4 regions of the Telluria sp. GW821-FHT07G12 genome follow, and region 1 is predicted to be linked to each of the others. Evidence: predicted binding sites of a transcription regulator. Region 1 holds the regulator's gene; each other region holds the start of a gene.
What was found. The regulator FNR, encoded in region 1, switches genes on or off when oxygen is low (the NO sensors DNR and NnrR bind a similar motif). The targets are predictions, from matches to a motif close to TTGATNNNNATCAA.
Positions count from the first base shown of each region.

Region 1 (7,150 bases):
GCAGGTCAAGAAGGGCGACTGGCACGGCATCCCGATCGAGATTTACCACGATCCCAAGCACCGCTACAACGTGGACCGCATGATCGAGGCCACGCAAAAGGCGCTGGACTACTACACGACCCAGTTCACGCCTTACCAGCACAAGCAGGTGCGCATCCTGGAGTTCCCGAACTACGCCAGCTTTGCGCAGTCGTTCGCGAACACGATCCCGTTCTCGGAAGCGATCGGCTTCATCGCCGACCTGCGCGACAAGGAAGCCATCGACTACGTCTTCTACGTGACGGCCCACGAAATGGCGCACCAGTGGTGGGGTCACCAGGTCACCGCCGCCAACGTGCAGGGCTCGAGCATGCTGATCGAATCGCTGTCGCAGTATTCGGCGCTGATGGTCATGGAGAAGGAATACGGCCGCCACCAGATGCGCCGCTTCCTGCGCTATGAGCTGGACCGCTACCTCAGCTCGCGCGGCAGCGAAGCCATCGAAGAACTGCCGCTGATGCGCGTGGAAAACCAGCAGTACATCCACTACCGCAAGGGCAGCCTGATCTTCTACCGCCTGCGCGACGAGATCGGCGAAGAGGCCCTGAACCGCGCGCTGAAGCGCTTCCTCCAGGACAAGGGCTACCAGGAGTCGCCGTTCACGACCTCGGCCGAGCTGGTGTCGTATATCCGCGCCGAAGCGCCGGCGGACAAGCAGGCGCTCATCACCGACCTGTTCGAAAAGATCGTCTTCTACGACAACCGGGTGACTGAGGCGAGCGCGAAGAAGCGCGCCGACGGCCAGTGGGACGTGACCATGAAGCTGCACCTGGCGAAGATGCAGGCCGACGGCAAGGGCAAGGAGACTCCGCGCGCCTACGACGAGCCGGTGGAGATCGGCGTGTTTGCGCGCGCCAAGGGGGCCAAGGAGGCGGACGAGAAGGTGCTGTTGCTGGAGAAGCGCGTGCTGTCCGGGGCCAATCCGGTGCTGACCGTGACGGTGAAGGAGCGGCCTTTCGAAGTTGGCGTCGATCCTTACAACAAGATGATCGACCGGGTGTCGCGGGATAATCGCAAGGAGATCAGTATCGACTGAGCACCGGGGTCGAAGCGCTGAACGAGGCTTCGATCCCGACTTCCGTCCATTGTTAAGATTTGGGGGCTAAGTTGCGTGTTGCTTGGCCTTCGACTTCACCGCTTCATCGACAGCTTGCCTCAGACCTGGTGACATGCCGGTAATGATGTAGAACCCGTTTCTCCACTCCTCATCAATGGCATAAGTGGCATTCTCACGTTCTTCGTCTCGCTCGGCTTTCGTTCCTCCGCGAACCTGGACTCGCTCGTAATGGCATGCGGTGAAGAAAAGCTGGGTGGTGGTACACCTGGCGACGATTCGTCGTTTGCCCCGATGCTTGAGTCCGGGCGTCGGGACCGTGTACTCGAGGTACCTGCCGCTCGGCAGATCGCCAAAACTGTTCCCAAAGAAGTCACCATCTTTCCCCGGGTAAGGAAATGGCCCGTCGGTCACGATCAGCCCGATGGTCTTACGGGCTTCGGGCGGTAACTGGTCGTAGTCGATTGCATATAAGGCGTTCCCCATGTTGCTGCCGCGCCCGAGCATTCCATGTCGCCGCATCCCGTGTTCTTCGATTGACCGATCCAAATAACTTACTGCAACGGGTCTGGACATCATCTTTCTCCGCCAGGTTCGCCGACGCAGCCGGCGATCGCTGCCCGGCCTGGCGGTGTCCGCCATGGCAGCCGGGCAAGCGCGATGCGTCGCCACTTAACGCCGGTCTGCCGGCGGCGTGTCGGTTGGCGGGGTGCTAGGCGGGGTGGTTGGCGGGGTCGTCGACGTTGCGCCGGCGCCCTGGCCCGAAGCACCCACCGTACCCGGGCTGCCGGTGGCGGGCGAACCCGCGGCGCCGCTCTGGCCGCTGCCGGTGGTACCCATCGCGTTGCCTTCCGTCGTGCTGCTGGAGGCGGAGCCGCTTGCCGTCGAACCCGTTGCCGAGCTGCCGCTCATGTCGCTGTCGCGGCTGCCTGTCGCGCTGCATGCTGCCAGGGACAAGCTAATCATGCTGCTGATGAGAAGGACTTGCATTGTTTTCATGATCATCTCCTTATATAGCTTGGTAAGATCACCACAACAGCAAATAGTTCAGGATCAGGGATGCATGCAATTCTTACCATCTCGGACCAGTTCCTGCCCCATGCCGAGTTGAGGAATGCGACCGAAAAGCTGTACCTGGAAGGCTGACTCGGGGCCATCCCCCTGTCGGTTCGCGCGCCGCTCCGGTATCATTCGGGGATGAACCAGATTTCCTTCCAACCCTTTGTCATCGGTGTCGCCGGCGGTAGCGGCAGCGGCAAATCGACGGTGACCCAGCAGGTGCTGGCGTCCTTCGGCGCCGAAATGGTCTCGGTCGTGATGCAGGACGACTACTACAACGACCAGTCCGACCTCACCCCCGAAGTCCGCCGCAAGCAGAATTACGACCATCCGGACGCCTTCGACTGGGCGCTGATGGTGCAGCATGTCCAGGCCCTGCGTAATGGCGAAACGATCCAGATGCCGGAATACGACTTCACGATCGACAACCGCTCCAGCAAGACCATTCCGGTCAAGCCGGCGCCGGTGATCGTGATCGAAGGCCTGTTCGCCTTGTACGACGCGGACTTGCGCAAGATGATGTCGCTGAAGATTTTCGTCGACACGGCGCCGGACGTGCGTTTCATCCGCCGCATGCAAAGGGATATCTCCGAGCGCGGCCGCACGACGGACAGCATCGTCAACCAGTACCTGGAAACAGTGCGTCCGATGCACAAGCAATTCATCGAACCGACCAAGCGCCACGCCGACGTCATCCTGCCGCACGGCGCGAACGGCCCGGCCGTCGACGTCATCACCACCAAGGTGGCGAGCGTCATTGGAAAGCTGAAACAGCCCTGATCAGGCCATCGGACTGCACTGCTCGGTCCCGGCCGCCAGCGCCTTCAGGCGCGCCGGATCGAGCAGGGTCACCTCGCGCTTGTCGATGGCCAGCAAGCCCATCTTTTTGAAACGCGACAGCAAGCGGCTGATGCTCTCGATCGTCAATCCCAGGTAGTTGCCGATGTCTTCGCGCGACATGCGCAGGGCGAACTGGGTCGGCGAATAGCCGCGCGCGGCGTAGCGGGCCGACTTGTTGACCAGGAAAACGGCGAAACGCTGCTCCGCCCGCATATTGCCGAGCAGCAGCATCGCGTTCTGCTCGCGCGTGATCTCGCTGCTCATCATGCGGTGGAAGTGGCGCAGCAGGGTGGGCACCTGGCCGAACAGGTCTTCCAGATTGGCGAAGGGGATCTCGCAGACTTCGCTGTCCTCGAGCGCGACGGCATCGCAATGGTGGCGTTCGCTGCTGATCGCATCCATGCCGAGCAATTCGCCGGCCATCTGGAAGCCGGTGATCTGGGTCTCGCCGGCCGCGTTGATCTGGTAAGTCTTGAAATGCCCGAAGCGCACCGCGTACAGGTTGCGGAATGGGTCGTCCTTGCGGTACAGGTGCTCGTCGCGCGCCACCCGGCGGCGGCGGCCGATGATCTTGTCGAGGCGCTCGATGTCCGCATCTTCCAGGCCCATCGGCAGGCAGAGCTGGTGCATGCTGCAGGCCACGCAGCTGGCCTTCAGGGTCTGCACGTTCAGCGGCTTGTCGTCATTGGGGAAGCTGATGGCCTGGATCATCGGGTAGGCGGGCGAAGGGTGTGAATGTCCGTGATTATACGGGTGCTGTTCAAGGAGCGGGCCGCCATCAGGCTGAGCTTTAATGTCCTGTTCACACTCTGTCGCATTTTGATCCCGGACCAGCCTTGCCACCCTGGCAATCGTGCGCACCCCCGCGCGTGCTAGATTCGGCACACAACAATAAGGGGAGCTCACATGTTCGGCTTGGCGGCATTGGACCTGGCGCGCCTGCAGTTCGCGTTCACGATGTCGTTCCACATCCTGTTTCCGGCCATCACTATCGGCCTGGCAAGCTACCTGGCCGTGCTCGAGCTGTGCTGGCTGAAGACCAAGCGCCAGGTCTTTGTCGACCTGTATCACTTCTGGCTGAAGATCTTTGCCGTGACCTTCGGCATGGGCGTGGTCTCCGGCATCGTGATGGCTTACCAGTTTGGCACCAACTGGAGCTATTTCTCCGAATACGCCGGCGCCATCACCGGGCCGCTGCTGGCCTATGAGGTGCTGACCGCCTTCTTCCTCGAAGCCGGCTTCCTGGGTGTGATGCTGTTCGGCTGGACCAAGGTCGGGCCCGGCCTGCATTTCCTCGCCACCTGCATGGTCGCGCTCGGCACGCTGATCTCCGCCACCTGGATTCTCGGCTCCAACAGCTGGATGCAGACGCCGCAGGGCTATGCCATCGTCGAGGGTCGCATGGTGCCGGTCGACTGGCTCAAGATCATCTTCAATCCTTCCTTCCCGTACCGGCTGGTGCACATGTCGATCGCCGCGTTCCTGTCGACGGCGCTGTTCGTGGGCGGATCGGCCGCCTGGCATTTGCTGAAGGGACGTGGCAATGAAGCGGTGCGCACCATGCTGTCGATGGCGATGTGGATGGTGCTGATCGTCGCGCCCATCCAGGCCGTGGTCGGGGACATGCACGGCCTGAACACACTGCAGCACCAGCCTGCCAAGATCGCGGCGCTCGAGGGACACTGGGAAAACGAAGGGAACAAGCCGCTGCCGCTGCTGCTGTTCGGCATCCCGTCGATGAAGGACGAGGAGACCAGGCTGGCCGTCGGCATCCCCCGCGTCGGCAGCTGGATCCTGACCCACACCTGGGGCGGCCAGATCAAGGGTCTGAAGGAATTCCCGAAGAACGAGCGGCCCAACTCGCTGATTCTTTTCTGGAGCTTCCGCACGATGGTCGGCCTGGGCCTGCTGATGATCGCGCTGGGCGCCTGGAGCCTGTGGCTGCGGCTAAAAAAGCGGCTGTACGACAGCCGCGGCTTCCTGACAATGGCGATGTGGATGGGCCCGGCGGGCCTGCTGGCAGTGCTGGCCGGCTGGATCACCACCGAGGTCGGGCGCCAGCCCTGGATCGTCTATGGCGTGCTGCGCACGGCGGATGGCGCCTCGAAAATCTCCGCCGGGCCGCTTGCCTTGAGCCTGGCCCTGTTCGTGGCCGCCTACCTGTTCGTGTTCGGGGTCGGCATCGCCTACGTGCTGCGCCTGGTGCGCAAGGGGCCGCAAGCCTTCGACACCACCCGCGCGGCGCGGGGCGGGCCGGGCCAGGGACGCACGCCGGCGCGGCCCTTGTCGGTGCCGGAAGCCGAGGCCTCGGCCAACGAAGACAACATCACCTGAACGAGCATGGACATCGACATCACCGCGGTCTGGGCAGCCATCATCTTCTTCTCCGTCTTCATGTACGTGGTGCTGGACGGCTTCGACCTCGGCATCGGCATGCTCTATCCCTTCGTCCCGGCCAGGCGCGACCGCGACACGATGATGAACTCGGTGGCGCCGATCTGGGACGGCAACGAGACCTGGCTGGTGCTGGGCGGGGAAGGGCTGCTGGCGGCCTTTCCGGTGGCCTATGCGGTGATCCTGCCCGGCCTCTACCTGCCGCTGATCTTCATGCTGATCGGCCTGATCTTCCGCGGCGTGGCCTTCGAATTCCGCTTCAAGGCCAACGACCGCGAACGGCCGATCTGGGACCTGGCTTTCATCTGCGGTTCGATGGCGGCGGCCTTTTTCCAGGGCGTGGCGCTGGGCGCCTTCCTTTCCGGGATTCCGGTGTCGGGACGCAGCTACGCGGGCGGGCCGCTGGACTGGTTCGCGCCTTTCCCGCTGGCGTCCGGCGGCGGCGTCATGATCGCCTATGCACTGCTGGGCGCGACCTGGCTGGTGATGAAGACCGGCGGCGAACTGCATGAACGCATGCTGAAGCTGGCGCGGCCCCTCACCTGGCTGCTGCTGGCGTCCATCGCCGTGGTCAGCGTGTGGACGCCTCTAGCCCAGCACCAGGTGGCCGAGCGCTGGTTCAGCTTCCCGAACCTGCTGATCCTGTCGCCGGTGCCCTTGCTGGTGGCGGCAGCCGCCTTCTGGCTGCTGTGGTCGCTGCAGCGCAGTCCGTCCTGGCAACCCTTCGCCGCCGCGCTGGCGCTGGTGCTGCTGGGCTTTACGGGCATGGCGATCAGCATCTGGCCGCACATCGTCCCACCCTTCATCACGATCTGGGAGGCGGCCGCGCCGCCGGCCACCCAGAGCTTCGCGCTGGTCGGCACGCTGATCGTGCTGCCGCTGATCCTGGCCTATACGGGTTGGGCTTATTACGTGTTCCGCGGCAAGGTCGTCGATACCGAGGGTTATCACTGATGAAGTCGCTTTGGATGCGCAGGCTGGGCTGGATGCTGGGTCTCTGGATGCTGGGCGTGGCGGCGCTGGGCGCCATCGCCTGGCTGTTGCGGGTGCTGATGCATGCGGCCGGCATGAGGTGAGGGGGCCGAAAAAGTTCAAGCGTGCGCGCCCTTCAGCTTCCCTGGTACTACACTTTCGGTGCAGATTTGCTAACGGGAGAACCGCTCAGTGCCACCGGAGAACGCGTCTTTACAAACGATTGCCTTACCCTTGTCTGATGAAGACCAGGCGCGGGCCGATTTTTACGCACTGATTGCCCGCCTGATGCTGGCGCCGCCGAACGCCGGCCTCTTGAAAGCCTTGGCCGACGCCGAGCCTGTCCACGCCGAGGGCCTCGCCGAAGCGGGTCTCGCCCTCGAAGACGCCTGGCTGAAACTGAGCCAGGCCGCCAGCGTGATGGACGCGGAGGCCGTCGCCGAGGAATTTTCGGCCCTATTCGTCAGCACCGGCAACCCGCTCCTGAATCCGAATGGCTCCTTCTATATCGCGGGCCACCTGAACGACACGCCGCTGGCCGAACTGCGCCATGACCTCTCGCGCCTGCGCATTGCGCGCGCGCGCGGCGTCGGCGAGTTCGAGGACCACCTTGGCGCCCTGTGCGAAACCATGCGCGTGCTGATTGCCGGCGCGCCGGGCATCGCGCGCCAGCCGCTCGAAGAGCAGCAGCAGCTGTTCACGGCCCATATCCAGCCCTGGTACGCGGCCTGCCTGGCCGACATCGCAGCCGCGGAACCGGCCAATTTCTACCGGGTGGTCGCCGCCTTCGCC
Region 1 covers NZ_JBWKQA010000002.1:193,057-200,206, forward strand. Annotated here, with positions in the region: gene AC07PE_RS09140 (M1 family aminopeptidase) at 1-1,075, shown strand, start outside; gene AC07PE_RS09145 (ribonuclease domain-containing protein) at 1,142-1,669, opposite strand; gene AC07PE_RS09150 (hypothetical protein) at 1,766-2,092, opposite strand; gene udk (uridine kinase) at 2,291-2,932, shown strand; gene fnr (fumarate/nitrate reduction transcriptional regulator Fnr) at 2,933-3,703, opposite strand; gene AC07PE_RS09165 (cytochrome ubiquinol oxidase subunit I) at 3,899-5,326, shown strand; gene cydB (cytochrome d ubiquinol oxidase subunit II) at 5,333-6,340, shown strand; gene AC07PE_RS09175 (DUF2474 domain-containing protein) at 6,340-6,462, shown strand; gene AC07PE_RS09180 (TorD/DmsD family molecular chaperone) at 6,593-7,150, shown strand, end outside.

Region 2 (7,150 bases), on a different contig from region 1:
GGTGGTGATGATGTCGCCCGGCTCGAGGGTCATGAAGCGCGACAGGTAGCTGACGATTTGCGCCACCGTGAAGATCATGTTCGAGGTGTTCCCGGTCTGCATGCGCTTGCCGTTCAGTTCCAGGTAAAGGTCGAGGTCCTGGACGTCGAAGATCTCGTCCTTCGTCACCAGGAAGGGGCCGACCGGGCCGAAGGTGTCGCAGCCTTTGCCTTTGTCCCACTGCGAGCCCATCTCGAACTGGAAGGCGCGCTCGGAGACGTCGTTGACCACGCAATAGCCGGCCACGTACTTCATGGCGTCCGCTTCGCTGACGTATTGCGCGCGCTCGCCGATGACCACGCCCAGCTCGACTTCCCAGTCGGTCTTCTTCGAGCCTTGCGGCAGCTGGATGGGGTCGTCCGGGCCGGACAGGCAGCTGGTCGCCTTCATGAACAGGATCGGCTCCTTCGGGATCGGCGCGCCCACCTCGGCCGCGTGGTCGGAGTAGTTCATGCCGATGCCGATGAATTTGCCGACGCCCTTGACCGGCACGCCGAAGCGCGGTTCGCCGCGCACGATGGGCAGGGTCTTCCAGTCGACCTTGGCCAGCTTGCGCAGCGCCTTTTCCGACAGCACCGACCCATCGATATCGTCGATGATGCCGGCCAGCGAGCGCAAGCGGCCTTCTTCGTCGAACAGTCCGGGTTTTTCCTTACCGGGGCGACCGTAACGTACCAATCTCATATTCTTCCTTCGGAGCGAGTAAAGCAATCCCGCATTTTACCGGACGCCGCCGACGGAAGACTTTGAGGTAGTAACCCAGCAGGCCGGGCAGCTGCAGCAGCACCAGCACGCCGAAGGCCACGCGGTAGGCCTGCACCGGATAGTGGCCAGTCAGGTCGGGATGCCAGAGCCCGACCACCTGGCCGAAGCCGGCCTGCACCAGGAAGGCGCCGATGAAGATCAGGAGGTTCAGGCAGGTCGCGGCGCGTCCGGTCAGCTCGCGCGGCAGGCTCTGGGCCACGATCGCGTACTCGATGCCGGTGATGGTGCCCACCAGCGTGAACAGCACCGACAGGATCTGCAGGCTGGGGCGGTAGCCGATCACGATGAGTCCCTGCACGAGCACGAACAGGCCCACGCCGACCGCCGCCACGTCCAGCGCCTGGATGCCGCGCCGCCCCGCCCACTCGGTGATCATGCCGACCGCGATCGCGCCGAAGATCACCGAGGCCATGCCCATGTAGAGCAGGTAGGCCACCGCGCCTTCCGGAAAGCGCGCGACGTCGGACAGCCAGCGCCCGATCCACAGGCCCTGGATGCCGAAGAAGATCGCATGCGGCAGCAGTACCAGCGAGATCGTGTTGCGGAAGGCCGGCGTGCGGTAGACGTCGAGCACCGAGCGCACCGTGGGCGCCTTGCCGCCCAGCGGCTTCGAACGCGGACTCACGAGCCAGATCAACAGCCCCGAACAGGCCGACAGGATGGCCAGCAGAATGAACAGGCCGCGCCAGTCGGTATGCTGCAACAGCGCGCGCACCGGCATGGTGCTCGTTGCCGCGCCCAGTCCGCCGACTGCGATCAGGTAACCCTGCACCGAGGGCAGCTTCTTGGGCGAGATCCAGGTCGAAATCGCCTTCACCGCGGACATGAAACAGCCGCCCAGGCCGAAGCCGATGATCGCGCGCGCCACCACCAGCTGCGCGAAACTGTGGCCGTAGGCGAACAGCAGCGCGCCGCAGGAAGCCATCAGCATCAGGTAGAGCTGCACCTTGCGCGGGCCGTAGCGGTCGAGCGCGATGCCGACCGGCAGCTGGACCAGCGCGAAGGCGAAGAAGAAGGCGCTGGTGAGCAGTCCGAGCTGGCCGGGCGTGAGCGCGAGCGCGCCGACCAGCTGCGGGGCCAGCACGGCATTCACGTTGCGCAGCAGGGAGGACAGGTAGTGCCCCAGCGCGAACGGCAGGAACACGTAGAAAAAAACCGCCACGCCGGAGAGGCGTGGCGTGCTCTGGTCGGTCTCCATGATTGGATGCGTTCAGCGCGGCTCAGGCGGCGTCGGGCTGAGAATCGCTGGCGCGCCGGTCCCGCGGCGCCTGGACGATCGGGATCACGCGCCCGGCCGGTGGCTGGAAATCGGCATCCCCGCTGTCCGCTTCCGCTTCGAAAAAGAACTTCTTGCGGCCGAACGCAGGTTTCAGATGATCGAGCCAAGTGGCCTCCGGGTCGTACTTGGCAAAGAAGGGACGGCGCACCCACTCCGGATTGCGGGCCTGCAGGAACTGCAGCGCGAACAGCTTTTCGCCGTTGATCGTGACCACGCCGTCGATCACGACCTTGCCCGGGAAGGCGCTCATCGACGGCCCGCGCACGGTGCGCGACAGGCCCGACACCATGCTGTAGGCGGACTGGAAGATCTCGTGCGCGCGCGCCAGCGGCAGCGAGAAGTACTCGCGCGGGCCGGTGTCGCGCTCGACGAACATGTAGTACGGGATCGCGCCCAGGCGCACGCCGGTGGTCCACAGCTCGGCCCAGCTGTGCGGATCTTCGTTGATGTGGCGGATCAGCGGGCCCTGCATGCGCAGCGTGGCGCCGGTGCCGACGATGCGCTTGACGGCCTGCTGGGCGATCGGGCTGCGCAGTTCCACCGCATGGTTGTAGTGGCCCATGATCGCCAGGTTCTTGCCGGCCTTGACCACCTTCTCGAACAGGCGCAGCAGGTCGTCGCTGTCCTTGTCGGAGACGTAGCGCTGCGGCCAGTAGGCCACCGACTTGGTGCCGATACGGATGTTCTGGATGTGGGCCAGGTTCGGCGCCAGCAGCGGCTCGATGAATTCGGTCAGCGAGCGCGTATTCATGATCATCGGGTCGCCGCCGGTGATCAGGACGTCGGTCACGTCCGGGTGGGTCGCCAGGTAGGACACCAGCTCGGTGCATTCGCGGGCGTCGAACTTCATGTCGTCCATGCCGACGAACTGCGGCCAGCGGAAGCAGAAGGTGCAGTAGGCGTGGCAGGTCTGGCCCGCGCTCGGGAAGAACAGCACCGTCTCCTTGTACTTGTGCTGCAGACCCTTGAGCGGCGCGTCGTTCACGCGCGGCACGTTGTGGGTCATCTGGCCGGCCGGGTGCGGGTTCATGCGCATGCGGATGTCGTGGACCAGCTTGGCGATCGCGGCATCGTCCTTCTTATACAGCACCAGGTCGCGCAGCTGCTCGTACTCCTTGGCCGGCAGCATGTCGCGGTGCGGGAAGGTCAGGCGGTAGATCGGATCGTCCGGGATGCGGTTCCAGTCGATCAGCTGTTCCATGACATATTCGTTGGTACGGAAAGGCAGGACATGGGATACCACCTGGACCGCTTCCTGCAGGTCCGGGCTCATCCACTGCCACTGGCGTGCGGTGGCGATCGACTGGCGGGTATAAGGCTTGAATTTCGCTGGCAGAGCGTCTGGCGTGGTCACGGGAGTTCTCCAGAGAGAAGAAAGGTTGACGTAGGGAACCGAAATTGCCGGCAGGAACTGATGGTAGACAGCAGCCTGCGACCCTGAGTTGCCTCTAATCAAGTCAAGTCTGACACCCTGTCGGAATATGGCTAAGCACTGTGGAAAATCAGTCCTGCATTTGCGCCGCCACATCGGCAAGTGCTTGCGCTAAGACAATTTCGCAGGGCTGACCCCGGCGTAGAGTACTAAATGCAATTTGGCAACATTCAGACCAGCCGTCACTTCGAAAGGAAATCTCCATGAAGCTGCTCGCTACCGCAACCGCCCTGTGCCTGGTCTCCGCCGCCGCACTGGCCAATGAACCGACCGAGAAAGACGCCATCGCCATGGCCGAGCGCGGCGCTGCCATGGTCAAGGCCAAGGGCAAGGAAGAGGTGATGAAACGCATCACCGCCAAGGACCCGGATTTCGTCCAGGGCTCGCTGTATATCGACATGCGCGACGTCAAGACCGGCATCGTGCTGGCCCACCCCTACAACGCCTCGATCGTCGGCAAGGACCTGACCGACGTCCCCGACGCCAACGGCAAGAAGTACCGCCGCGAGATCATCGAGCTGGCCGCCGCCAAGGGCAAGGGCTGGGTCGACTACCAGTACAAGAACCCGACCAGCGGCAAGATCGAGCCGAAGACCACCTACATCCTGCTGGTCGACGGTGTGGTGCTCGAAGCAGGCCTGTACAAGAAATAATCCCGATCACCTGACAAAACCCTCATGGCGGCGTTGCATCGTCTCGCCGTACTAACGTACTGTCTTCGACGATGCGCCTTGCCCTGAAGGTTTGTCAGGCGCTCGGCACGGCGCCCGACAAGGAGCAAAGCATGCTGAAAAAATTGCGGATCGGTCCCAAGCTGCTGCTGGCGCCCGGACTGGTGCTGGTACTGCTGCTGATGCTGTCGGGCGCCGCCTGGTACGGGATGGTGCGCCAGAACGCATCGCTGGAAAACATAGTGCAGGTGCGGGCGGCGCGCCTGCAGAACGTGGCCGACGTTGCCGGCGACGCCAAGTACGTGCACGCCAACGCTTACCAGCTGCTGGCCTGGATCAACGGCAGCTTCGCCAAGAACCGGCTCGACGCCCTGATCGCCGACATCGGCCGCCGCCACGTCTCGCTCAAGACCCAGCTGGGCGAACTGGCCAAGGTCACCAGCGGCGCGGAACGCAAACCGGTCGACGCCTCGCTGGCGGCGCTGGCGGCCTACGTCAAGGCGGTGCAGGAAACCATCGAGATGGCCCAGGTCGACCAGTCGATCGCGACCAACTCGATGCAGAAGGCGGAAAAGGAATTCGTCACGCTGAACCAGCAGCTGGCCCAGCTGGCAGCGCTGGAAAAGACCCTCAGCGAACAGGCCTATGCCACGGCGCGCGAGGAGTTCCACAACCTGGGCAAGACCATGGCGGTGCTGGTGCTGCTGTCGATCGCGGTGTCGATGGTGGTGACCATGCGGGTGCGGCGCGCCATGCTGGCCGATATCGGCGCGATCTCGGCGGTGGTCGACGAGCTGGCCGCGGGACGCCTCTCGGCCAGCGCCAGGAACGAGGGCCGCGACGAGATCGCCGGCGTCTCGCGCGCGCTCGACCACACCATCGCCACGCTCAACCAGACCCTGCGCAGCGTGCTCGATTCGGTGCGCTCGATCGACACCGCCTCGAAGGAGATCGCCAGCGGCAACCTGGACCTGTCGACCCGCACCGAGCTGCAGGCCGGCTCGCTGCAGCAGACCGCCAGCGCGATGGAGACCCTGACCACGGCGGTCAAGGACAACGCCAACAATGCGCGCCTGGCCACCGAACTGGCGGCCGAGGCGGCGCGGCTGGCGTCCAGCGGCGGCGAGTCGGTCGAGCGCGCGGTGGCGACCATGGAATCGATCCGCGCCAGCTCGCGCAAGATCGTCGACATCATCGGCGTCATCGACGGCATCTCGTTCCAGACCAATCTGCTGGCGCTGAACGCGGCGGTGGAAGCGGCGCGCGCCGGCGAGCAGGGACGTGGCTTCGCGGTGGTGGCCAGCGAGGTGCGCACCCTGGCCCAGCGCTCGGCCTCGGCGGCCAAAGAGATCAAGGCCCTGATTGCCGATTCGGTCGCCATCATCGACAGCGGCAACGCTTCCGTTCACGAAGCCGGCGCCAGCATGGGCAGCGTGGTGGCCTCGGTGCAGCAGGTGAACGACATCATCAACCGCATCAGTTCGGCCAGCACCGAGCAGGCCGACGGCATTGCGGAGGTCAACCTCGCGGTCGGGCAGATGGACGACATGACCCAGCAGAACGCGGCCCTGGTCGAAGAAGCCGCGGCGGCGGCGGCCAGCCTGCACGAGCAGACCGTCAACCTGGCGCGCGCGGTATCGGTCTTCAAGATCGAGGGCGTCGAGCCGCTCGACGAGGCCGCGGCCGAAGAGGAAGAGGACGAGGAGTTCGCGCGGGTCGAGCGGCGCTCGCCCGGCAGCCCGATGCGCAGCCAGCGTCCTGCACTCGAGCACCGCACACCTGCGCGGCGCCGCGCTTAGTCTTCAGGGGAAGCGCTTGCTCACATAACGCGAGTGCTTGAGACCGAAGCGCCACGGCACATCGATCGCTTTCGAGATGCCGATGCGCGGCCCGGTCACCACCTCGATCCCCTTCGGCGCGGCCGCCAGCTCGAACGGCGGCTGCGCCAGCGAGGCCCCGTTCTGGGCCCGCGTCACTCCCAGCGCCTGGGTCAGCTTGCCCGGGCCCGAACACAGCAGCCACTCGTCGCTGGTGCCGCGCCGCTCGCGCATCAACTCCAGCCCGGCAACCGGCTCCAGCGCGCGGATCAGGACCCCGGCGCCGTGCCCCTCTTCGCGGCAGACGAAGTTCAGGCACCAGTGGATGCCGTAGGAGCGGTAGACGTAGGCATGGGCGGGCGGGCCGAACATCGCGACATTGCGCTCGGTGGGACCGGAATAGCTGTGCGAGGCCGGGTCCTCGCCGTCGTAGGCTTCGGTCTCGACGATCCGGCCGCCGACGCCGTCGAACAGCACCGTCACGCCGATCAGCTGGCGCGCCACCAGGTGGGACGGGGCGGAAAAATCGATACCGGCAAGAATGGTAGAAGACATGTAACAATCTTATAACGGCTGCGGCCGGCAAGTCGCACAGTCAGCGCCCCGATTGTAAAAAGCACAACTGTCCGATTTGCTACACATGGTGAATACTTTGGTGCAACTTGAGCTGCACTGGTTTATAGTGACGAGCTTTGCACATATTTCCGTGCGGCATTGTTTCCCCCTACTGCCATGAGTACTGCATCCGCCCTGGCGCGTCCGAGCGCCGCCGAGGATCCCGTCGACGCCTTGATGAAGTCGATCCGTATCCCGCCTCGCCCCAGCCTGCTGGCGGACCTGCAGCGCGAATTGTCGTCGCCGGATCCAAGCCCCGAGACCATCGGCCGCATCGTCGCCAGCGACGTCGGCATGTCGGGCGCCCTGCTGAAGCTGGCCAATTCGTCCATCTACGGCGGCCGGCGCAAGGCCAAGTCGATCGAACAGGCCATCCTCTTCCTCGGCATTAACCAGGTCGCTGCACTGATGACGGGCCTACTGGCGCGCCAGGCGATCCCGGCCAACAGCGCGGCCCTGGCCAGCTTCTGGGACGTCTCGACGCGCCGTGCGCAAGCGATGGTATTCCTCTCGCGCCGCCTGCGCATCGGCG
Region 2 covers NZ_JBWKQA010000001.1:1,400,865-1,408,014, forward strand. Annotated here, with positions in the region: gene AC07PE_RS06580 (fumarylacetoacetate hydrolase family protein) at 1-723, opposite strand, end outside; gene AC07PE_RS06585 (MFS transporter) at 692-2,002, opposite strand; gene AC07PE_RS06590 (KamA family radical SAM protein) at 2,025-3,437, opposite strand; gene AC07PE_RS06595 (cache domain-containing protein) at 3,719-4,168, shown strand; gene AC07PE_RS06600 (methyl-accepting chemotaxis protein) at 4,300-5,985, shown strand; gene AC07PE_RS06605 (DNA-3-methyladenine glycosylase) at 5,989-6,558, opposite strand; gene AC07PE_RS06610 (HDOD domain-containing protein) at 6,736-7,150, shown strand, end outside.
Region 2: a site for FNR is predicted at 3,526-3,539, ahead of AC07PE_RS06590 (KamA family radical SAM protein). Genes of this name have one in related genera too.

Region 3 (7,150 bases), on a different contig from region 1:
GGCAAGGGAAGCCTGTACTACCGCTTCGGTACGCGACAAAAAATCGAACTGGCCTACCCCGACAAGGCCAATGGGAACCCCGAACATTTTCGGTATGCCCACTATTCACGGTTTCAGACCGAGCGTTCCGAGGTGACGTTCTCGATCGGGAAATATGCCTATATGGTGTTCGATTATTACGACGGCGGTGAAAAGCCCGAGTATCACCGGGGTGTGCAGGTGACGCCCGGCAGCCAGGGCCGTGAATCGGTCTTCGCGTGCAAAGGGCAGGTCACGTCGAACCTTCATCGATTGGAAGGGACGATTCCTTGCGATGAACGCAGCGCGCTGGCGCGATGTGACTAGCCTTCGGACGGTCAGGCGGCCAGGCCTTTTTGCAGAACCTCGGCCACCAGCTCGTTCATCTCGACGCCACGTTCCTTCGCCAGCTCCTGCAGCTGCTTGACCAGGTCGCCGTTGAGCTTGACCGCGAAGGGCACCAGTCCAAGGGCCCGCTCGCGCTCGCGCTGTTCGCGGCGGTCGACCGGCGCTGCCGTGGCGGTACCGAAGGAGGCTGCGCGCGGGCCTGCCTGGTTCATCAGTTTCTTGGCGTCGTACTTGGCCAGGTCGGTCTTTTTCATCGTGCTGCTCCCTCAGGTTTTCAAGCACGCATTCTAACTGTTCATTCCCCTTCGGGATTCACGATCTTCAAAAACGCCCGCACCACCGGCGCATCGTCCTGGATCGGATAGGTGATATACAGATTGGCCGACGGCGGATTCCGCTTGATCGACAAGAAGCGCACCCCCGGCCAGCCGATGCGTCCGGTCGTCTCCGGCATCAGCGCCACGCCCAGTCCGGCGCCCACCATCGCCAGCAGGGTCTGCGGCTCGGCCGCCTCCTGGAAGATGGTCGGCTGGAAGCCGGCGTTCACGCAGCACTGGATCAGGTAGCGCGGCTCGGCCGACTGGTCGAGGTGCAGGGTCAGCAGCGGCTCGCCGGCGATGTCCGTCAGGTCGATATGGTCCTTGCCCGCCAGCGGGTGCTGGGCATTCACCGCCACGCAGTAGTTCTCCTGGAAGCACAGGTCCTGGCGCAGGTTGGCGTGCTTCAGGTCGTCCTCTTCGCGCTTCGGCTCGCGCCAGAAGCCGACGTCGATCTGCTTGCCGCGCAGCGCGTCCCACTGCTCGTCGGGGCCGAGTTCGTGGATGGTCCAGGTCACGCGCGGGAACTGGCTCTGGAACTGCTCGAGCAGGCCGGGGATCGGTCCCCACATCGCCGAGCCGACGATGCCCACGCGCAGGCGCCCGACCTCGCCGCGGTCGATCTGGCGGATGGTGTCGACCGCAATCCGCATCCGCCCCAGCAGATCCGAGGCTTCCTGCATCAGGGCCTTGCCGGCCACGGTCAGCTCGAAACTGCGTGTGGTGCGCGCGAACAGGCGCACGCCCAATTCGCTTTCCAGCTTCATGATCTGCTGCGAGAGCGGCGGCTGCGAAATGTGCAGGCGCTCGGCGGCGCGGCTGAAGCTCTTTTCTTCGGCCACCGCGAGGAAGTATTTCAGCTGCTTCAGGTCGATCGACATGTCGGTCCGTGAGTTAGTGAGCCACGTGGGCCAGCGCCACGGCCAGCTGCGCGCCGACCAGGGCGTTGTTCTTGACCAGGGCGATGTTGGTGACGAGGCTGCGGCCGCCGGTCAGCTCCTTGATGCGCGCCAGCAGGAAGGGCGTCACCAGCTTGCCCTTCACGCCTTGCTGGTCCGCTTCGCGCAGCGCCTGGGCGATGATGGCGTCGATCTCCTCGCTCTGCATCGCGGAGGCTTCCGGCACCGGGTTGCTGACCACCACGCCGCCTTCCAGGCCGAGCTGCCACTTGGTGCGGATGAAGCGCGCCTGTTCTTCCGGCGTGTCGAGCTGGAAGTCGGCCTTGAAGCCGCTGTCGCGCGTGAAGAAAGCGGGGAAGGCCGCCTGGCCGACGCTCACCACCGGCACGCCATGGGTCTCGAGGTATTCGAGGGTCAGGCCGATGTCGAGGATGGACTTCACGCCCGCGCAGACGACGGCCACGCCGGTCTGCGCCAGTTCCTGCAGGTCGGCCGAGATGTCGAAGCTGGTTTCGGCGCCGCGGTGCACGCCGCCGATGCCGCCGGTGACGAAGACTTCGATGCCGGCCAGCTTCGCGCAGATCATGGTCGCGGCCACCGTGGTGGCGCCGAGCTTCTTCTGCGAGAGTACGTAGGCCAGGTCGCGGCGGCTGACCTTGATCGCGTCCTTCGATTGGCCCAGCAGCTCAAGCTGCTCGTCGGCCAGGCCGATGCAGATGCGGCCGTCGATGATGGCGATGGTGGCCGGCACCGCGCCGGCGTCGCGGATCACCTGCTCGACTTCGCGCGCGGTCTGCACGTTCTGCGGATAGGGCATGCCGTGCGAGATGATGGTCGATTCGAGGGCGACGATGGGCTTGCCGGCGGCGCGGGCGGCTTGTACTTCAGGGGAAAACTGGAGGAAGGATTGCATGTTCAGTCCTGGGTGTTCGTGTTCATGAGAGTCTCCGGGCCGAGCCGCGGATGCACCGTCTCGGCCACGCCGAGCGTGAGCGCCGACAGTTTCAGGCCGCGGCGGCAGGCCAGTTCGAGGTCGTCGCCGTCCTGGATAAGCGACCAGCACACGGCGGCCGCGAAGGCATCGCCGGCGCCGGTGACGTCGACCACCTGGGCGCCGTGCGCATATAAGCGGACGATGTCGCCGCCGCGGGTGTACATCACGCCCTCGGCGCCGCGCGTGACGACCAGGTCGCGCGCGCCCTGGGCCCGCACTTCGGCCACCGCGGCATCGAAGTCCGTTTCGCTGGCGAGCTCGCGCCCGACCCGCGCCGCGAGCTCGCCGCGGTTCAGGATCAGGAGGCGCACGCCGGACAAATCCTGCGGCAGGCGCGCCATCTTCGGCTCGGATACCGCCACCAGCACCAGCGGCACCTCGGCAAGGCGGGCCTGGGCGATCACGGCGTCCACGGTGTCCAGCGGCAGATTCAGGTCGGCCACCACCAGCGCGCTGGTTGCGATCCGGGTCTGGCAAGCGTCGACGAAGGCGGGGTCGAGGCGGTCGTACAAGGCCATGTCGGCCAGCGCCACCACCATCTCGCCGTCCTGGTCCAGCACCGCCGTGTAGGTGCCGCTGGCCGCGCCCTCGATCTGCAGGGTGCCGCCGGTATCGATGCCGAGACCCTGTGCATGCGCGAGCAGGGCGGCGCCCGAGCTGTCCTTGCCTGTTGCAGTGAGTAAAGCAACCGGCGTGCCAAGGCGCGCGAGGTTCTCGGCGATGTTGCGGGCGACGCCGCCGAAGGATTCGCTCTGGCTGGCGGGGTTCGATGTGTGCAGGGCGATGCCGGCCAGCGAGCGCAGTTTGCGGTCGAGGTTGGCCGCGCCGATGCAGGTGACGGGACGGCGGTCCGGCAGCACATAGGCGCGTCCGAGCAGCTTGCGCTCGCGGATCAGGCCGGCGATATGGCCGGCGACTGCCGAACGAGACAGGCCCAGGCTGGCGGCCAGGTCCTGCTGCGAAATGAAGGGATTCGCGCGGATCAGCTCGTACAGCTGTTGTTTTTTTGAGTGCTCGGTCACGGTAGAAAAGGCGATAAACAATTGTTTTTGATGTTAAACATTTGTTTGGTTGGCGTCAATGCATACGCTTTCGCTCTTAGTTGTGGCTGGCAATACCATGTATGCGCCAGCGAATATGTAGGATAGCTTATTTATACCTTCTTCATATAAATCGAGCAGAAATTTGGTATTTGCCATACCAATCCACGATAATGCATAGTTCGATTAATTTGGTGCACCTGGCTCCCGCTTTCCGTGCAACCCGCAGTAAAAGCCTCCCCGGTCCGCCAGCAAAACACCCCAAATCCAGCGTATTCACAAGGAAGCCATCCATGCTCAGCAACACCCCATTCGAAGCCGCCGACGTCATCCGCGCCCGCAAGCCCGGATTCACGCCGCGTGTGGCGCTCATCCTCGGCTCCGGCCTCGGCGTGCTGGCCGAGCAGATGACGGATGCTGTCGCGATCAGCTATGCCGACCTGCCTGGCTTCCCGATCAGCACCGTGCACGGCCACGCCGGCGAACTGGTGCTGGGCACCCTGGCCGGCGTACCGGTCGCCTGCATGAAGGGCCGCGGCCACTTCTATGAAGGCTACGGCGCCAGCGTGATGACATCCGCTGTCCGTACCCTGAAACTGATCGGCTGCGAGCTGCTGTTCGTGACCAACGCCGCCGGTTCGCTGCGTCCTGAAGTCGACGCCGGCAGCATCGTGGTGCTGACCGATCACATCAACCTGCTGCCGGGCAGCCCGATGGCCGGCCCGAACGACGACCGCTTCGGCCCGCGCTTCTTCAGCATGGCCAATGCCTACGATGCCGAAACCCGCGAACTGGTGAAGAGCGTGGCGGCGGAGAAGGGCATCACCCTGCACGAAGGCGTCTACCTGTCGACCCCGGGCCCGCACTTCGAGACGGCCGCCGAGATCCGCGCCTTCCGCACCATGGGCGCCGACATGGTCGGCATGTCGGTGGTCCCGGAAGTGATCGCCGCCCGCCACTGCGGCCTGAAGGTTGCCGGCATGTCCGCCATCACCAACCTGGCCGAAGGCCTGACCCCGTTCCCGCTGTCGCACGAGCAGACCCTGAAGTACGCTGCGATCGCGGCCAAGGACCTGGTCGCGCTGATGCACGCATTCATCGAACGCCTGGGCGCAACCACCACTGCTTGATTACGATTCGGGGTCAGAGCCCGAATTTCACGGGTGGGCTCTGACCCCCGACTGATTAGAGAGACTTTATGTCACGCGCATTCATCCTCCTGCTCGACTCCTTCGGCCTCGGCGCGCTGCCGGACGCCGACAAGTACGGCGACACTGGCGCCAACACCCTCGGCCACATTGCCGAGTGGGCCGCCAGGGAAGGCAAGCCGATGTCGCTGCCGACCCTGGAAAGCATCGGCCTCGGCGCCGCTGCCCATAAAGCCAGCGGCGAATGGCCGGCCGGTTTCGCCAGACGCGAAGGCTTCAGCGGCGCCTGGGGCGTCGCCCGCGAGCAGTCGACCGGCAAGGACACGCAGAGCGGCCACTGGGAAATCGCCGGCGTGCCGGTGCTGTTCGACTGGGGCTACTTCCCGAAGACCGTGCCGAGCTTCCCGCAAGAGCTGACCGACAAGCTGCAGGAACTGACCGGCGTGCCGGGCTGGCTGGGCAACTGCCACGCTTCCGGCACCACCATCATCGACCAGCTGGGCGACGAGCACGTCGCCAGCGGCAAGCCTATCCTGTACACCTCGGCCGACTCGGTGCTGCAGATCGCCGCGCACGAAGAGTCCTTCGGCCTGGAGCGCCTGTACGAAGTCTGCGAAGCCGCCTACGAACTGGTCAAGCCTTACAACATCGGCCGCGTGATCGCGCGTCCCTTCGTCGGCAGCAATGGCAAGTACAAGCGCACCAGCAACCGCCACGACTACGCCGTGCCGCCGGTCGCGCCGACCCTGCTGGACCACGTCAAGGACGCCGGCGGCGAAGTCATCGCCCTCGGCAAAATCAGCGACATCTTCGCAGGCCAGGGCGTGACCCAGCTGATCAAGGGCGCCGACAACATGGCGCTGTTCGACCGCCTGCTCGAAGTGGCCGACACCGCCGCCGATAAATCGCTGACCTTCGTGAACTTCGTCGACTTCGACATGCACTTCGGCCACCGCCGCGACGTCGCCGGTTACTCGAACGCGCTGCACGAGCTGGACGCGCGCCTGCCGGAATTCATCGCCAAGCTGAAGGAAGGCGACCTGGTCGTGATCACCGCCGACCACGGCTGCGACCCGACCTGGCCCGGTTCGGACCACACCCGCGAACACATCCCGATGCTGTTCTTCGGCCCGGCCGCACCAAGCAAAGAACTGCCGACCGCCGACACCTTCAGCGATATCGGTGCAACCCTTGCCAAACACCTCGGCGTCAAACCTCTTTCGAACGGAACTGCCCTGCTATGAGCCCGAACCTGGAATTCAAACGTAACACGGCCATCGGCCTCGACCTGGGCTGGATCAACCACCTCAAGGTCAACCGCAACGCCGCCGACCGCCGCGCCGTCAGCCTGGCGAACCGCCGCACGGTCAAGAAGGACTACCAGGCTGCCTGGCTGGTGAAAGCCATCCAGTGCATCGACCTGACCACCCTGTCGGGCGACGACACCCCGGGCCGCGTCGAGCGCCTGTGCATGAAGGCGATGCGCCCGCTGCGCACCGACCTGATGCAGGCACTGGGCCTGGACAGCCTGCAGACCGGCGCCGTTTGCGTGTACCACGAGATGATCGCCCCGGCCGTGCAGGTGCTGCAGGGCCGCATGCCGATCGCCGCCGTGTCGACCGCTTTCCCGGCCGGCCTGTCGAGCATGGAAACCAAGCTGCGCGAGATCGAATTGAGCGTGGCCGCAGGCGCGACCGAGATCGACATCGTGATCACCCGCCAGCACGTCCTGACCGGTAACTGGCAGGCGCTGTACGACGAGATGCTGGCCTACCGCCAGGCGTGCGGCGAAGCGCACGTGAAAGCCATTCTGGCGACCGGCGACCTGGTCACCCTGGAAAACGTGGCCAAGGCGTCGTGGGTCTGCATGATGGCAGGCGCCGACTTCATCAAGACCTCGACCGGCAAGGAAGGCGTCAACGCGACGATTCCGGTGTCGCTGGTGATGGTGCGCGCGATCCGCGAATACTACGAGCGTACCGGCTTCAAGATCGGCTACAAGCCGGCCGGCGGCGTCAGCACCGCCAAGTCCGCGCTGCAGTACCTGACCGTGATGAAGGAAGAGCTGGGCAACGAGTGGCTGGAACCGCACCTGTTCCGCATCGGCGCCTCCAGCCTCCTGACCGACATCGAGCGCCAGCTCGAGCACCATGTCACGGGCTACTACTCGGCCGCCCACCGCCACGCGCAACCTTAAGAATTACGGATTCGTCATGCCTACTATTAAAGAGATTCTTCAGACTATGGATTACGGTCCCGCACCCGAAAGCACCAAGGAAGCGCAAGCGTGGCTGGACCAGCACGGCCGCCGTTTCGGCCTGTTCATCGATAACGCCTGGACCGAAGCGGCAGAGACTTTCGGCTCCTTCAATCCGGCCGACGGCAG
Region 3 covers NZ_JBWKQA010000003.1:320,967-328,116, forward strand. Annotated here, with positions in the region: gene AC07PE_RS14000 (hypothetical protein) at 1-345, shown strand, start outside; gene AC07PE_RS14005 (hypothetical protein) at 357-620, opposite strand; gene AC07PE_RS14010 (LysR family transcriptional regulator) at 662-1,564, opposite strand; gene AC07PE_RS14015 (pseudouridine-5'-phosphate glycosidase) at 1,578-2,495, opposite strand; gene AC07PE_RS14020 (carbohydrate kinase) at 2,498-3,598, opposite strand; gene xapA (xanthosine phosphorylase) at 3,910-4,746, shown strand; gene AC07PE_RS14030 (phosphopentomutase) at 4,815-6,008, shown strand; gene deoC (deoxyribose-phosphate aldolase) at 6,005-6,961, shown strand; gene AC07PE_RS14040 (aldehyde dehydrogenase family protein) at 6,978-7,150, shown strand, end outside.
Region 3: a site for FNR is predicted at 3,644-3,657, ahead of AC07PE_RS14020 (carbohydrate kinase). Genes of this name have one in related genera too.

Region 4 (7,150 bases), on a different contig from region 1:
GGTCGGTAAGCGCTCGCCGAAGGCGCGCTGCAGCAGCGGACGCTTGATGATACGGAAGTCTTCGAGCAGGGGCGTACGGCCGCCGGCTGCGGTGACCATCCCCAGTTCGCGCATGCGCGCCAGGTCCAGTTCGATGCGGCGGGTGCTGAATTTCGGCATTGCCGGCTGCTCGCTGCCGATGGCCGGGGCGGCCGGCGCGGCCGGGATCGCATGCACGGTCTCATGGACAACGGTGTCGTGGATGACCGCGTCGTGGATGACGGCTTCGGCCACGGCCGGGCTGTCGGCCAGCACGGCGTGGGCGACGCTCGCCTCGACGGGGCTGGCAGGGATGGCCGTGGCGGCGCTGCGCTGCCGGTCGATGCGGCTGGCTGCTTTTTCAATGATGCTCACGTGGTACTCCTTGCAATCTTTGCGGGGGCGCCGCGATTAAAGCGTGGGGTGGGACAGGATGGCTGCCATCCCCGCCCCATAGATGCCGAACAACACCAGCACCGATACCCCGAGGGCGGCCAGGCGGCGCTTGCGGCGCACGGTCTGTTCCGCCGTCCAGTTCATGCCGATCGAGCCGAGCACCGGCAGACCGGTCACCTCGCGCAGGGTGGCCTGGCTCAGGAAGGTCGGGCGCAGCTGGCTCATCAGGAAGGCGACGGCGATGCCGGCCGCCAGCGCGCCAGCGAACACCAGCGAGAACAGGCGCAGGCGGTTCGGGCCGGTCGGCTGGGTCGGGACAGTTGGCGGATCGATCACGCGGAAGGTCAGCATGTCGGTGGCAGTCGACAGGTCGCCAGACAGGCGCGCCGATTCGCGGCGTTCCAGCAGCTTCTGGTAGTTTTCCTTGTTGACCTGATAGTCGCGGTTGAGCTGGGCGAGCTGGGCTTCGACTTCCGGTACCTGGCCGCTCTGGGTGCGCAGGCGCGCCACGCGGGCCGCGTATTCCTCGACGCGGGTGCGCATCGACGCCACGTGGGCTTCGGCCTGCGACAGCGAGACGCTTAGCTGCTGCAGCATCGGGCTGTAGCCGGCGCCCGGATCGGCGCTGCGCTTCTTGTTCTTGGCCAGTTCGGCCTTCTGGGCCAGCAGCTGGTCCAGCAGGCGGCGGTTGGCGACGATGTCCGGGTGCTGCTCGGTGTATTGCAGGCGCAGGGCGTCCAGGTTCTTCTGGGTGGTGGCAATGCGGTTTTCCAGTTCCGGATCGGTGACTGGAATCTCGACGACCTCGCCTGGCTTGCCCGGCTTGGCCGGTTCGCCCGAGATCTGGCGGCGGATCGCATTGCGGGCCTGCTCAGCCTCGGCCAGCTCCAGGCGCGCCTGGCTCAGTTGGTCGGTAGCCTGGATCAGCTGGCCGCTGAAGTCGCCGCCGCCTTCACGCGGCAGCAGGCCCATGTTCTTGATCTTGAATTCCTTCAGCTGGTTCTCGGCGGCGGTCAGCTTTTCTTCATACGACTTGATCTGGTCGTCGATGAATTGCACGGCCTTTTCCGAGTCCTGCTTCTTGCCGCTGAAGCTGCCCTCGACGAAGATCTGCAGCAGCGACTGCACGATGTCTTTGCCCAATTTCGGGTTGGAGGCAGTGTAGGTCAGCGTATAGATGTCGTCGCGCTCGGTGCCCGCGATCTTAATCTGCGACATCAGATCGTCGACCATCTTTTCGTGTTCCTTGGTGTCCTTGGCCTTGACGTCCAGATCCGTCATGCGCATCAGGCGCTCGACGTTCGGGCGGCTGATCAGCGTGCGGCGCATGAATACCACCTGCTGGTCCAGGTTGGGCAGCGTGGTCATGCCCGAAAGCAAGGGCTTGAGGATACTCTGGGTGTCGACATAGACGCGGGCCGAGGCCTCGTACTGGTTCGGCAGACGCAGCACCACGGCCCAGCCGATGACGGCGATGGTCCAGGAAATGGCGACGGCGTACCAGCGGTACTTGCCGATTGCTTTAAGGAAGTTCAGGAGGGTGGCTGTGATCTCTGCCATCGTGTCAATCTCACCATGAAAGATCCGGAGTCGGGTAATGATCCGGATCAAAGGAAAATGGAATACCTCGCATCATCGCTTGTACTCAGAGCAATTGCAATTAAGCATAAGAAAAATGTGAGGAGCTCAACAAGGCGTACCTCGTCTACAACACAAATTCCTTTAAGAAACCCGAAGTTGCGCTACTTTTGCATTAGTGTTGAGGAATTATTGATGGAGTTGTAATGAATTGGCTGCCATTTTTTGCCTTGGTGCAATAACGCTGAGACGAGCAAAGCATTCATGAAGTAGACTTGCGGAATCGCAACTTTCTCAAAGAAACTGCTTCATTGTAATGTCTAAATTGCAAAAAGGGGTGCACGGTTGGTGCGCTACTGAAACACCGTGTAAGCCGTGGCAAGTTCTACTGGCTGTGCTGGCAGCCGTGTGCATGCTGGCGCCGGCGATGGCGGCCGAGCTGACTGCCGTGATTCCCGTCGTCAAACGCTCCGTGGTCGGCATCGGCACCTTCGAGCGTACGCGCAGTCCGTCGACCGTGTTCTTCGGCACCGGCTTCGTAGTGGGCGATGGCTTGAGCGTGATTACCAATGCGCACGTGGTGCCCGAGAAGCTGGACGACGCGCGCATGGAACAGCTAGGCATTGTCATCAGCGACGGCGAGATGGTGCGCTTCCGGCCGGCCCAGCTGGTGGCGCGCGACACCGAGCACGACCTGGCGCACCTGCGCCTGAGCGGGCCGCCGATGCCGGCGCTGAAGCTGGGCGATTCGGATGGCGTGCTCGAGGGGCAGGGCCTGGCCTTCACCGGCTATCCGCTGGCCATGGCGCTGGGCCTGCATGCCGCCACCCACCGCGCCACCCTGGCCGCCATCACGCCGGTCGTCATGCCCTCGCTGAACTCGCGCAAGCTCGACCCGCGCCAGGTGGCGCAGCTGCAGCGCACCTCCTTCGATATTTTCCAGCTCGACGGCACGGCCTATCCCGGCAACAGCGGCAGCCCGGTCTACGACCCGGCCAGCGGCGAGGTCTGGGGCGTGATCAACGCCGTCTTCGTGAAGGGCCTGAAGGAAAACGCGATCACCAACCCCAGCGGGATCACCTATGCGGTGCCGGTGAAGTACGTGAAGAATTTAATGCAACAGAAGTGAGATTCGAGGAAAGATTTCTGGCGTGCGAGGCTTTTCCTAAAGCACTATGTTATACAATACATAGCCGTTAGCGGCTTATTAACATTTTGTGTTCGACGAAAGGGAATGACGTGGGCAAGTACAAGGCGAACCTGTTCAAACATACGGCAATGGCGGCCACCGCCGCGCTTGCACTGGTCCTGAGCGGCTGCGCCACCCGGACTCTTCCGCCGCAAACCCAGGTGACCAATCCCGACTACCTGATCGGGCCGGGCGACACCGTCAACATCATGGTCTGGCGCAACCCGGAGGTGTCGATGTCGGTACCGGTGCGTCCGGACGGCAAGATCACCACCCCACTGGTCGAAGATCTGCCGGCCGCCGGCAAGACCTCAACCGACCTTGCGCGCGACATCGAAAAAGCGCTCGCCAAGTTCATCCAGCAGCCGGTAGTTACCGTCATCGTGACCAACTTCGTCGGCAATTTCAGCGAACAGATCCGCGTAGTCGGCCAAGCCGCCAAGCCGCAGGCTCTGCCGTACCGTCGCGACATGAGCCTGATGGACGTGCTGATCGCGGTCGGTGGCGTGACCGAATTCGCAGCGGGTAACCGCGCTAGTGTGATCCGTACGGTCGACGGCAAGCAGCAGAAATTTAATGTGCGATTGGACGACCTGATCAAGGAGGGCGACATCTCGGCCAACATGCCGATGCGCCCGGGCGACGTGCTTGTCATTCCTGAAAGTTTCTTCTGATCTTACACGTCGATAATTTTTACACTTGCCAGCGTTCCGGCATACAATAGAAATTTCCGGGCAGTACTTCAGGTAATAAGCGCCTGATTTAAAATATTTTTTTCGGAACAGTGTGTTCATGGCCCGGAACTTGCTTTTATGAGAAGTGAAGAAGGCTTCGCATGATCGCAACACATCTTTGGGGATATCGCACGTGGCTACCGAAAATCAAGAAAACAATGGAAACGCGACGCCGTTGTCCTTGAGTCAACGAGGTGCGACGCGGCGCCGGCTGGCGAAGGCTGGGGTTGGCGCCACCGGGGTGTTGATGACGCTGCAAAGCCGCGACACCATGGGCGCGATGATGTGCAAGGCGCCGTCGGGCTCGCTGTCCGGCGGCTTGAGCAGCCATTATGGACCGGCGCCTATGTGCTCCGGCCTGTCGCCGGGGTATTGGAAGAACCATTCCAGCGCTTGGCCGTGCGCGGTCGATACTTGGTTCGCGGACGTGTTTTACGTGTCCGGCAACCGCCGCTATTGCACTGTCAAGCAGAAGGAAACTTCTTACCTGTGCTCGACAATGATGGGCCTGCTGAGCGCGAAAGGTTTCGATAAGTACAATTTGGCAATGCACGCCATCGCGACCTACCTGAACATCAGGTCCGGCAAGATTGGCTTCCTCTCCGTCGAGACCCTGCTGAACATGTGGTACGAAGTGCAGACCAAGGGCTACTACAGCCCCACCGCCGGCGTGAAATGGTCTGCCGAGCAGGTCAAGAACTATCTGCAGGCAACCCACGACTGACGAGGCGGCAACAAGCATGTGGCGTGTGGTGCCAGGGCAGTCGCTTGCCTTCAGGGAATGGGACGGCGAAGCGGTGTTGTATAACGATCTTTCGGGCAACACCCACCTGCTGGACGGCGCCGCCATCGACGTGCTGCAGGCATTGCAGCCGGCCCCAGCCAATGCCGCCATCCTCGCCGCCCGCCTGATCGACCGCTTCGAGGCCGATGGCGATGAATTACCGGCCGTGATCGAAGACATGCTGGCCACGCTCGCCAGCCTGGACCTGGTCGAACCCTTCCCATGCTGACCCTTGCCGACCTGCCGCGGCGCGAGCTGGCCGCCCGACTGGCCGGTCCCGGCCTGGTCCTGCGTACCGGTCCGTTCGCCAGCCGCATCCGAAGCGATGTCCCGCTGCTGCTCGACGGCCTTGCGCTGCTGTACGCCGATTATCCGGTTGACGACACGGGCGGCTTTGCCGATTTCAACCTGTCGCTGCATCGCGCGGGCGGGCTGCGCCGCTGGTATCGTCCCCAGGTCCATTTCGCGCAGGAGGGCCTGGCGCCGTTCAAGCCTCTGCCGCTGGCGCAGGCCTTCGCGATGTTCGAATGGGTCATGAACTGGTGCGTCACGCACCGCGCCCACGCCTACCTGATCGTCCACGCCGCCGTGCTCGAACGCCATGGGCGCGCGCTGATCCTGCCGGCCCCGCCCGGCTCGGGCAAGAGCACCCTGTGCGCGGCCCTGGTCACGCGTGGTTGGCGCCTGCTGTCCGACGAGATGACGCTGGTGCGCCTGGACGACGGCGCCTTGCTGCCGGTACCGCGCCCGGTCAGCCTGAAGAACGGGTCGATAGCCGTGATCCGCGACTTCGCCCCGGACGCCGTGCTCGGCAAGCCGGTGGAAAACACGACCAAGGGCACCATCGCGCACCTGAAGCCGCCCCGGGAAAGCATACTGCGCGCGGCCGAACCAGCGCTGCCGGCCTTCATTGTCTTCCCGCGCTGGGAGGCAGGCGCCGCCACCAGCCTGACGCCGCTGCCGAAGGCGCGCGCCTTCATGCAGGTGGCCGAAAATACCTTCAACTACCAGGTGCTGGGCGCGGCCGGCTTCGCGGCGCTGGGACGGCTGATCGATACCAGCAGCCAGTACGAATTCCACTACAGCCGGCTCGACGAAGCCATGGCCCTGTTCGAGCGCCTGGCGGCGCAGCCGGCATGAACCGCCCCCTGCCTCTGCTGGTGCGGGTGCTGCGTGAGCCCGCCACCGCCGCCGCGCTCGACGCCGGCGGCTGGGATTTGCTGCTGCGCCAGGCGCTCGGCGCGGACATGACGACGATCCTGCAGGTGCTGCTGGAAGACGCCGGCCTGCTGGACGCGGTGCCGCCGGCGCCGCGCGCGCATCTCGAGTGGGCGCGCATGACGGGCGACCGTCACGCACAGGCGGTACGCTACGAGGTCCGGGCGATCGGACGCGCGCTGGCGGATACCGGTTTGCCGCTGATCCTGCTGAAAGGCGCCGCGTACGCGATGGCCGGCCTGGCGCCGGGACGCGGCCGCATGTTTTCCGACATCGACATCCTGGTGCCGAAAGAGCGCGTGCCCGAGGTGGAAGCGGCGCTGATGCTGCACGGCTGGTTCAGCGCGCACCACGACGCCTACGACCAGCGCTACTACCGCGAATGGATGCACGAGATTCCGCCGATGGAACACATCAAGCGCGGCAACGTCATCGACGTCCACCATGCGATTCTTCCGGAGACCGCGGCGGCGCGCCCCGATCCGGCCAAGCTGCGCGCGGCCGCGGTGCCGGTGCCGGTGGGGGACGCCGGCGACGGCCTGCCGGCCATGCGGGTGCTGGCGCCGCACGACATGGTGCTGCACAGCGCCGTGCACCTGTTCTCGGACGGCGAATTCAACCATGGATTGCGCGACCTGTTCGACATCCACCGCCTGCTGCTGCAGTTCGGCGGGCAAGCCGGATTCTGGGCGGGCCTGGCGCCGCGCGCGCGCGCGCTCCAGCTGGAGCGGCCGCTGTTCTATGCGCTGCGCCATGCGGTGCGCCTGTTCGGCACGCCGGTGCCGGATGCGGTGCTGGCCGACGCGAGCAGCGGCCGCGGCCGGCCGAACCCGGTGCTGCTGGCACTGATGGACCGCCTGTTCCTGCGCGGCCTGGCGCCTGCCCACCCGAGCTGCGCCGATGCCATGACGCCGCTGGCGCTGAGCATGTTATATGTGCGCGGCAACTGGCTGCGCATGCCGCCCCTGTTGCTCTCGCGCCATCTGTTCCATAAAGCCTTCGTCACACCGCGCACCAGCCAGGTCCAGCAGTAGAGCGGTAGAAAAGAAAACACCCCGCAGGGCCGAAACCCTACGGGGTGTTTTCTTTTGCCTGGTTCCCGGCGCTCGCGGCGCCGGAAGTCCGGACAAGAATTACTTGCGGCGGCGACGCAGGCCAGCCACGCCCGCCAGGCCCAGGCCCAGCAGAGCCAGCGAACCCGGTTCCGGCACTTCGCCGATGCCACCGCGCACG
Region 4 covers NZ_JBWKQA010000004.1:126,217-133,366, reverse strand. Annotated here, with positions in the region: gene AC07PE_RS16415 (XrtA-associated tyrosine autokinase) at 1-393, opposite strand, end outside; gene AC07PE_RS16410 (XrtA system polysaccharide chain length determinant) at 430-1,974, opposite strand; gene AC07PE_RS16405 (S1 family peptidase) at 2,387-3,121, shown strand; gene AC07PE_RS16400 (XrtA/PEP-CTERM system exopolysaccharide export protein) at 3,271-3,855, shown strand; gene AC07PE_RS16395 (hypothetical protein) at 4,049-4,639, shown strand; gene AC07PE_RS16390 (HPr-rel-A system PqqD family peptide chaperone) at 4,656-4,928, shown strand; gene AC07PE_RS16385 (HprK-related kinase A) at 4,922-5,839, shown strand; gene AC07PE_RS16380 (nucleotidyltransferase domain-containing protein) at 5,836-6,951, shown strand; gene AC07PE_RS16375 (PEP-CTERM sorting domain-containing protein) at 7,051-7,150, opposite strand, start outside.
Region 4: a site for FNR is predicted at 2,012-2,025, ahead of AC07PE_RS16410 (XrtA system polysaccharide chain length determinant). Genes of this name have one in related genera too.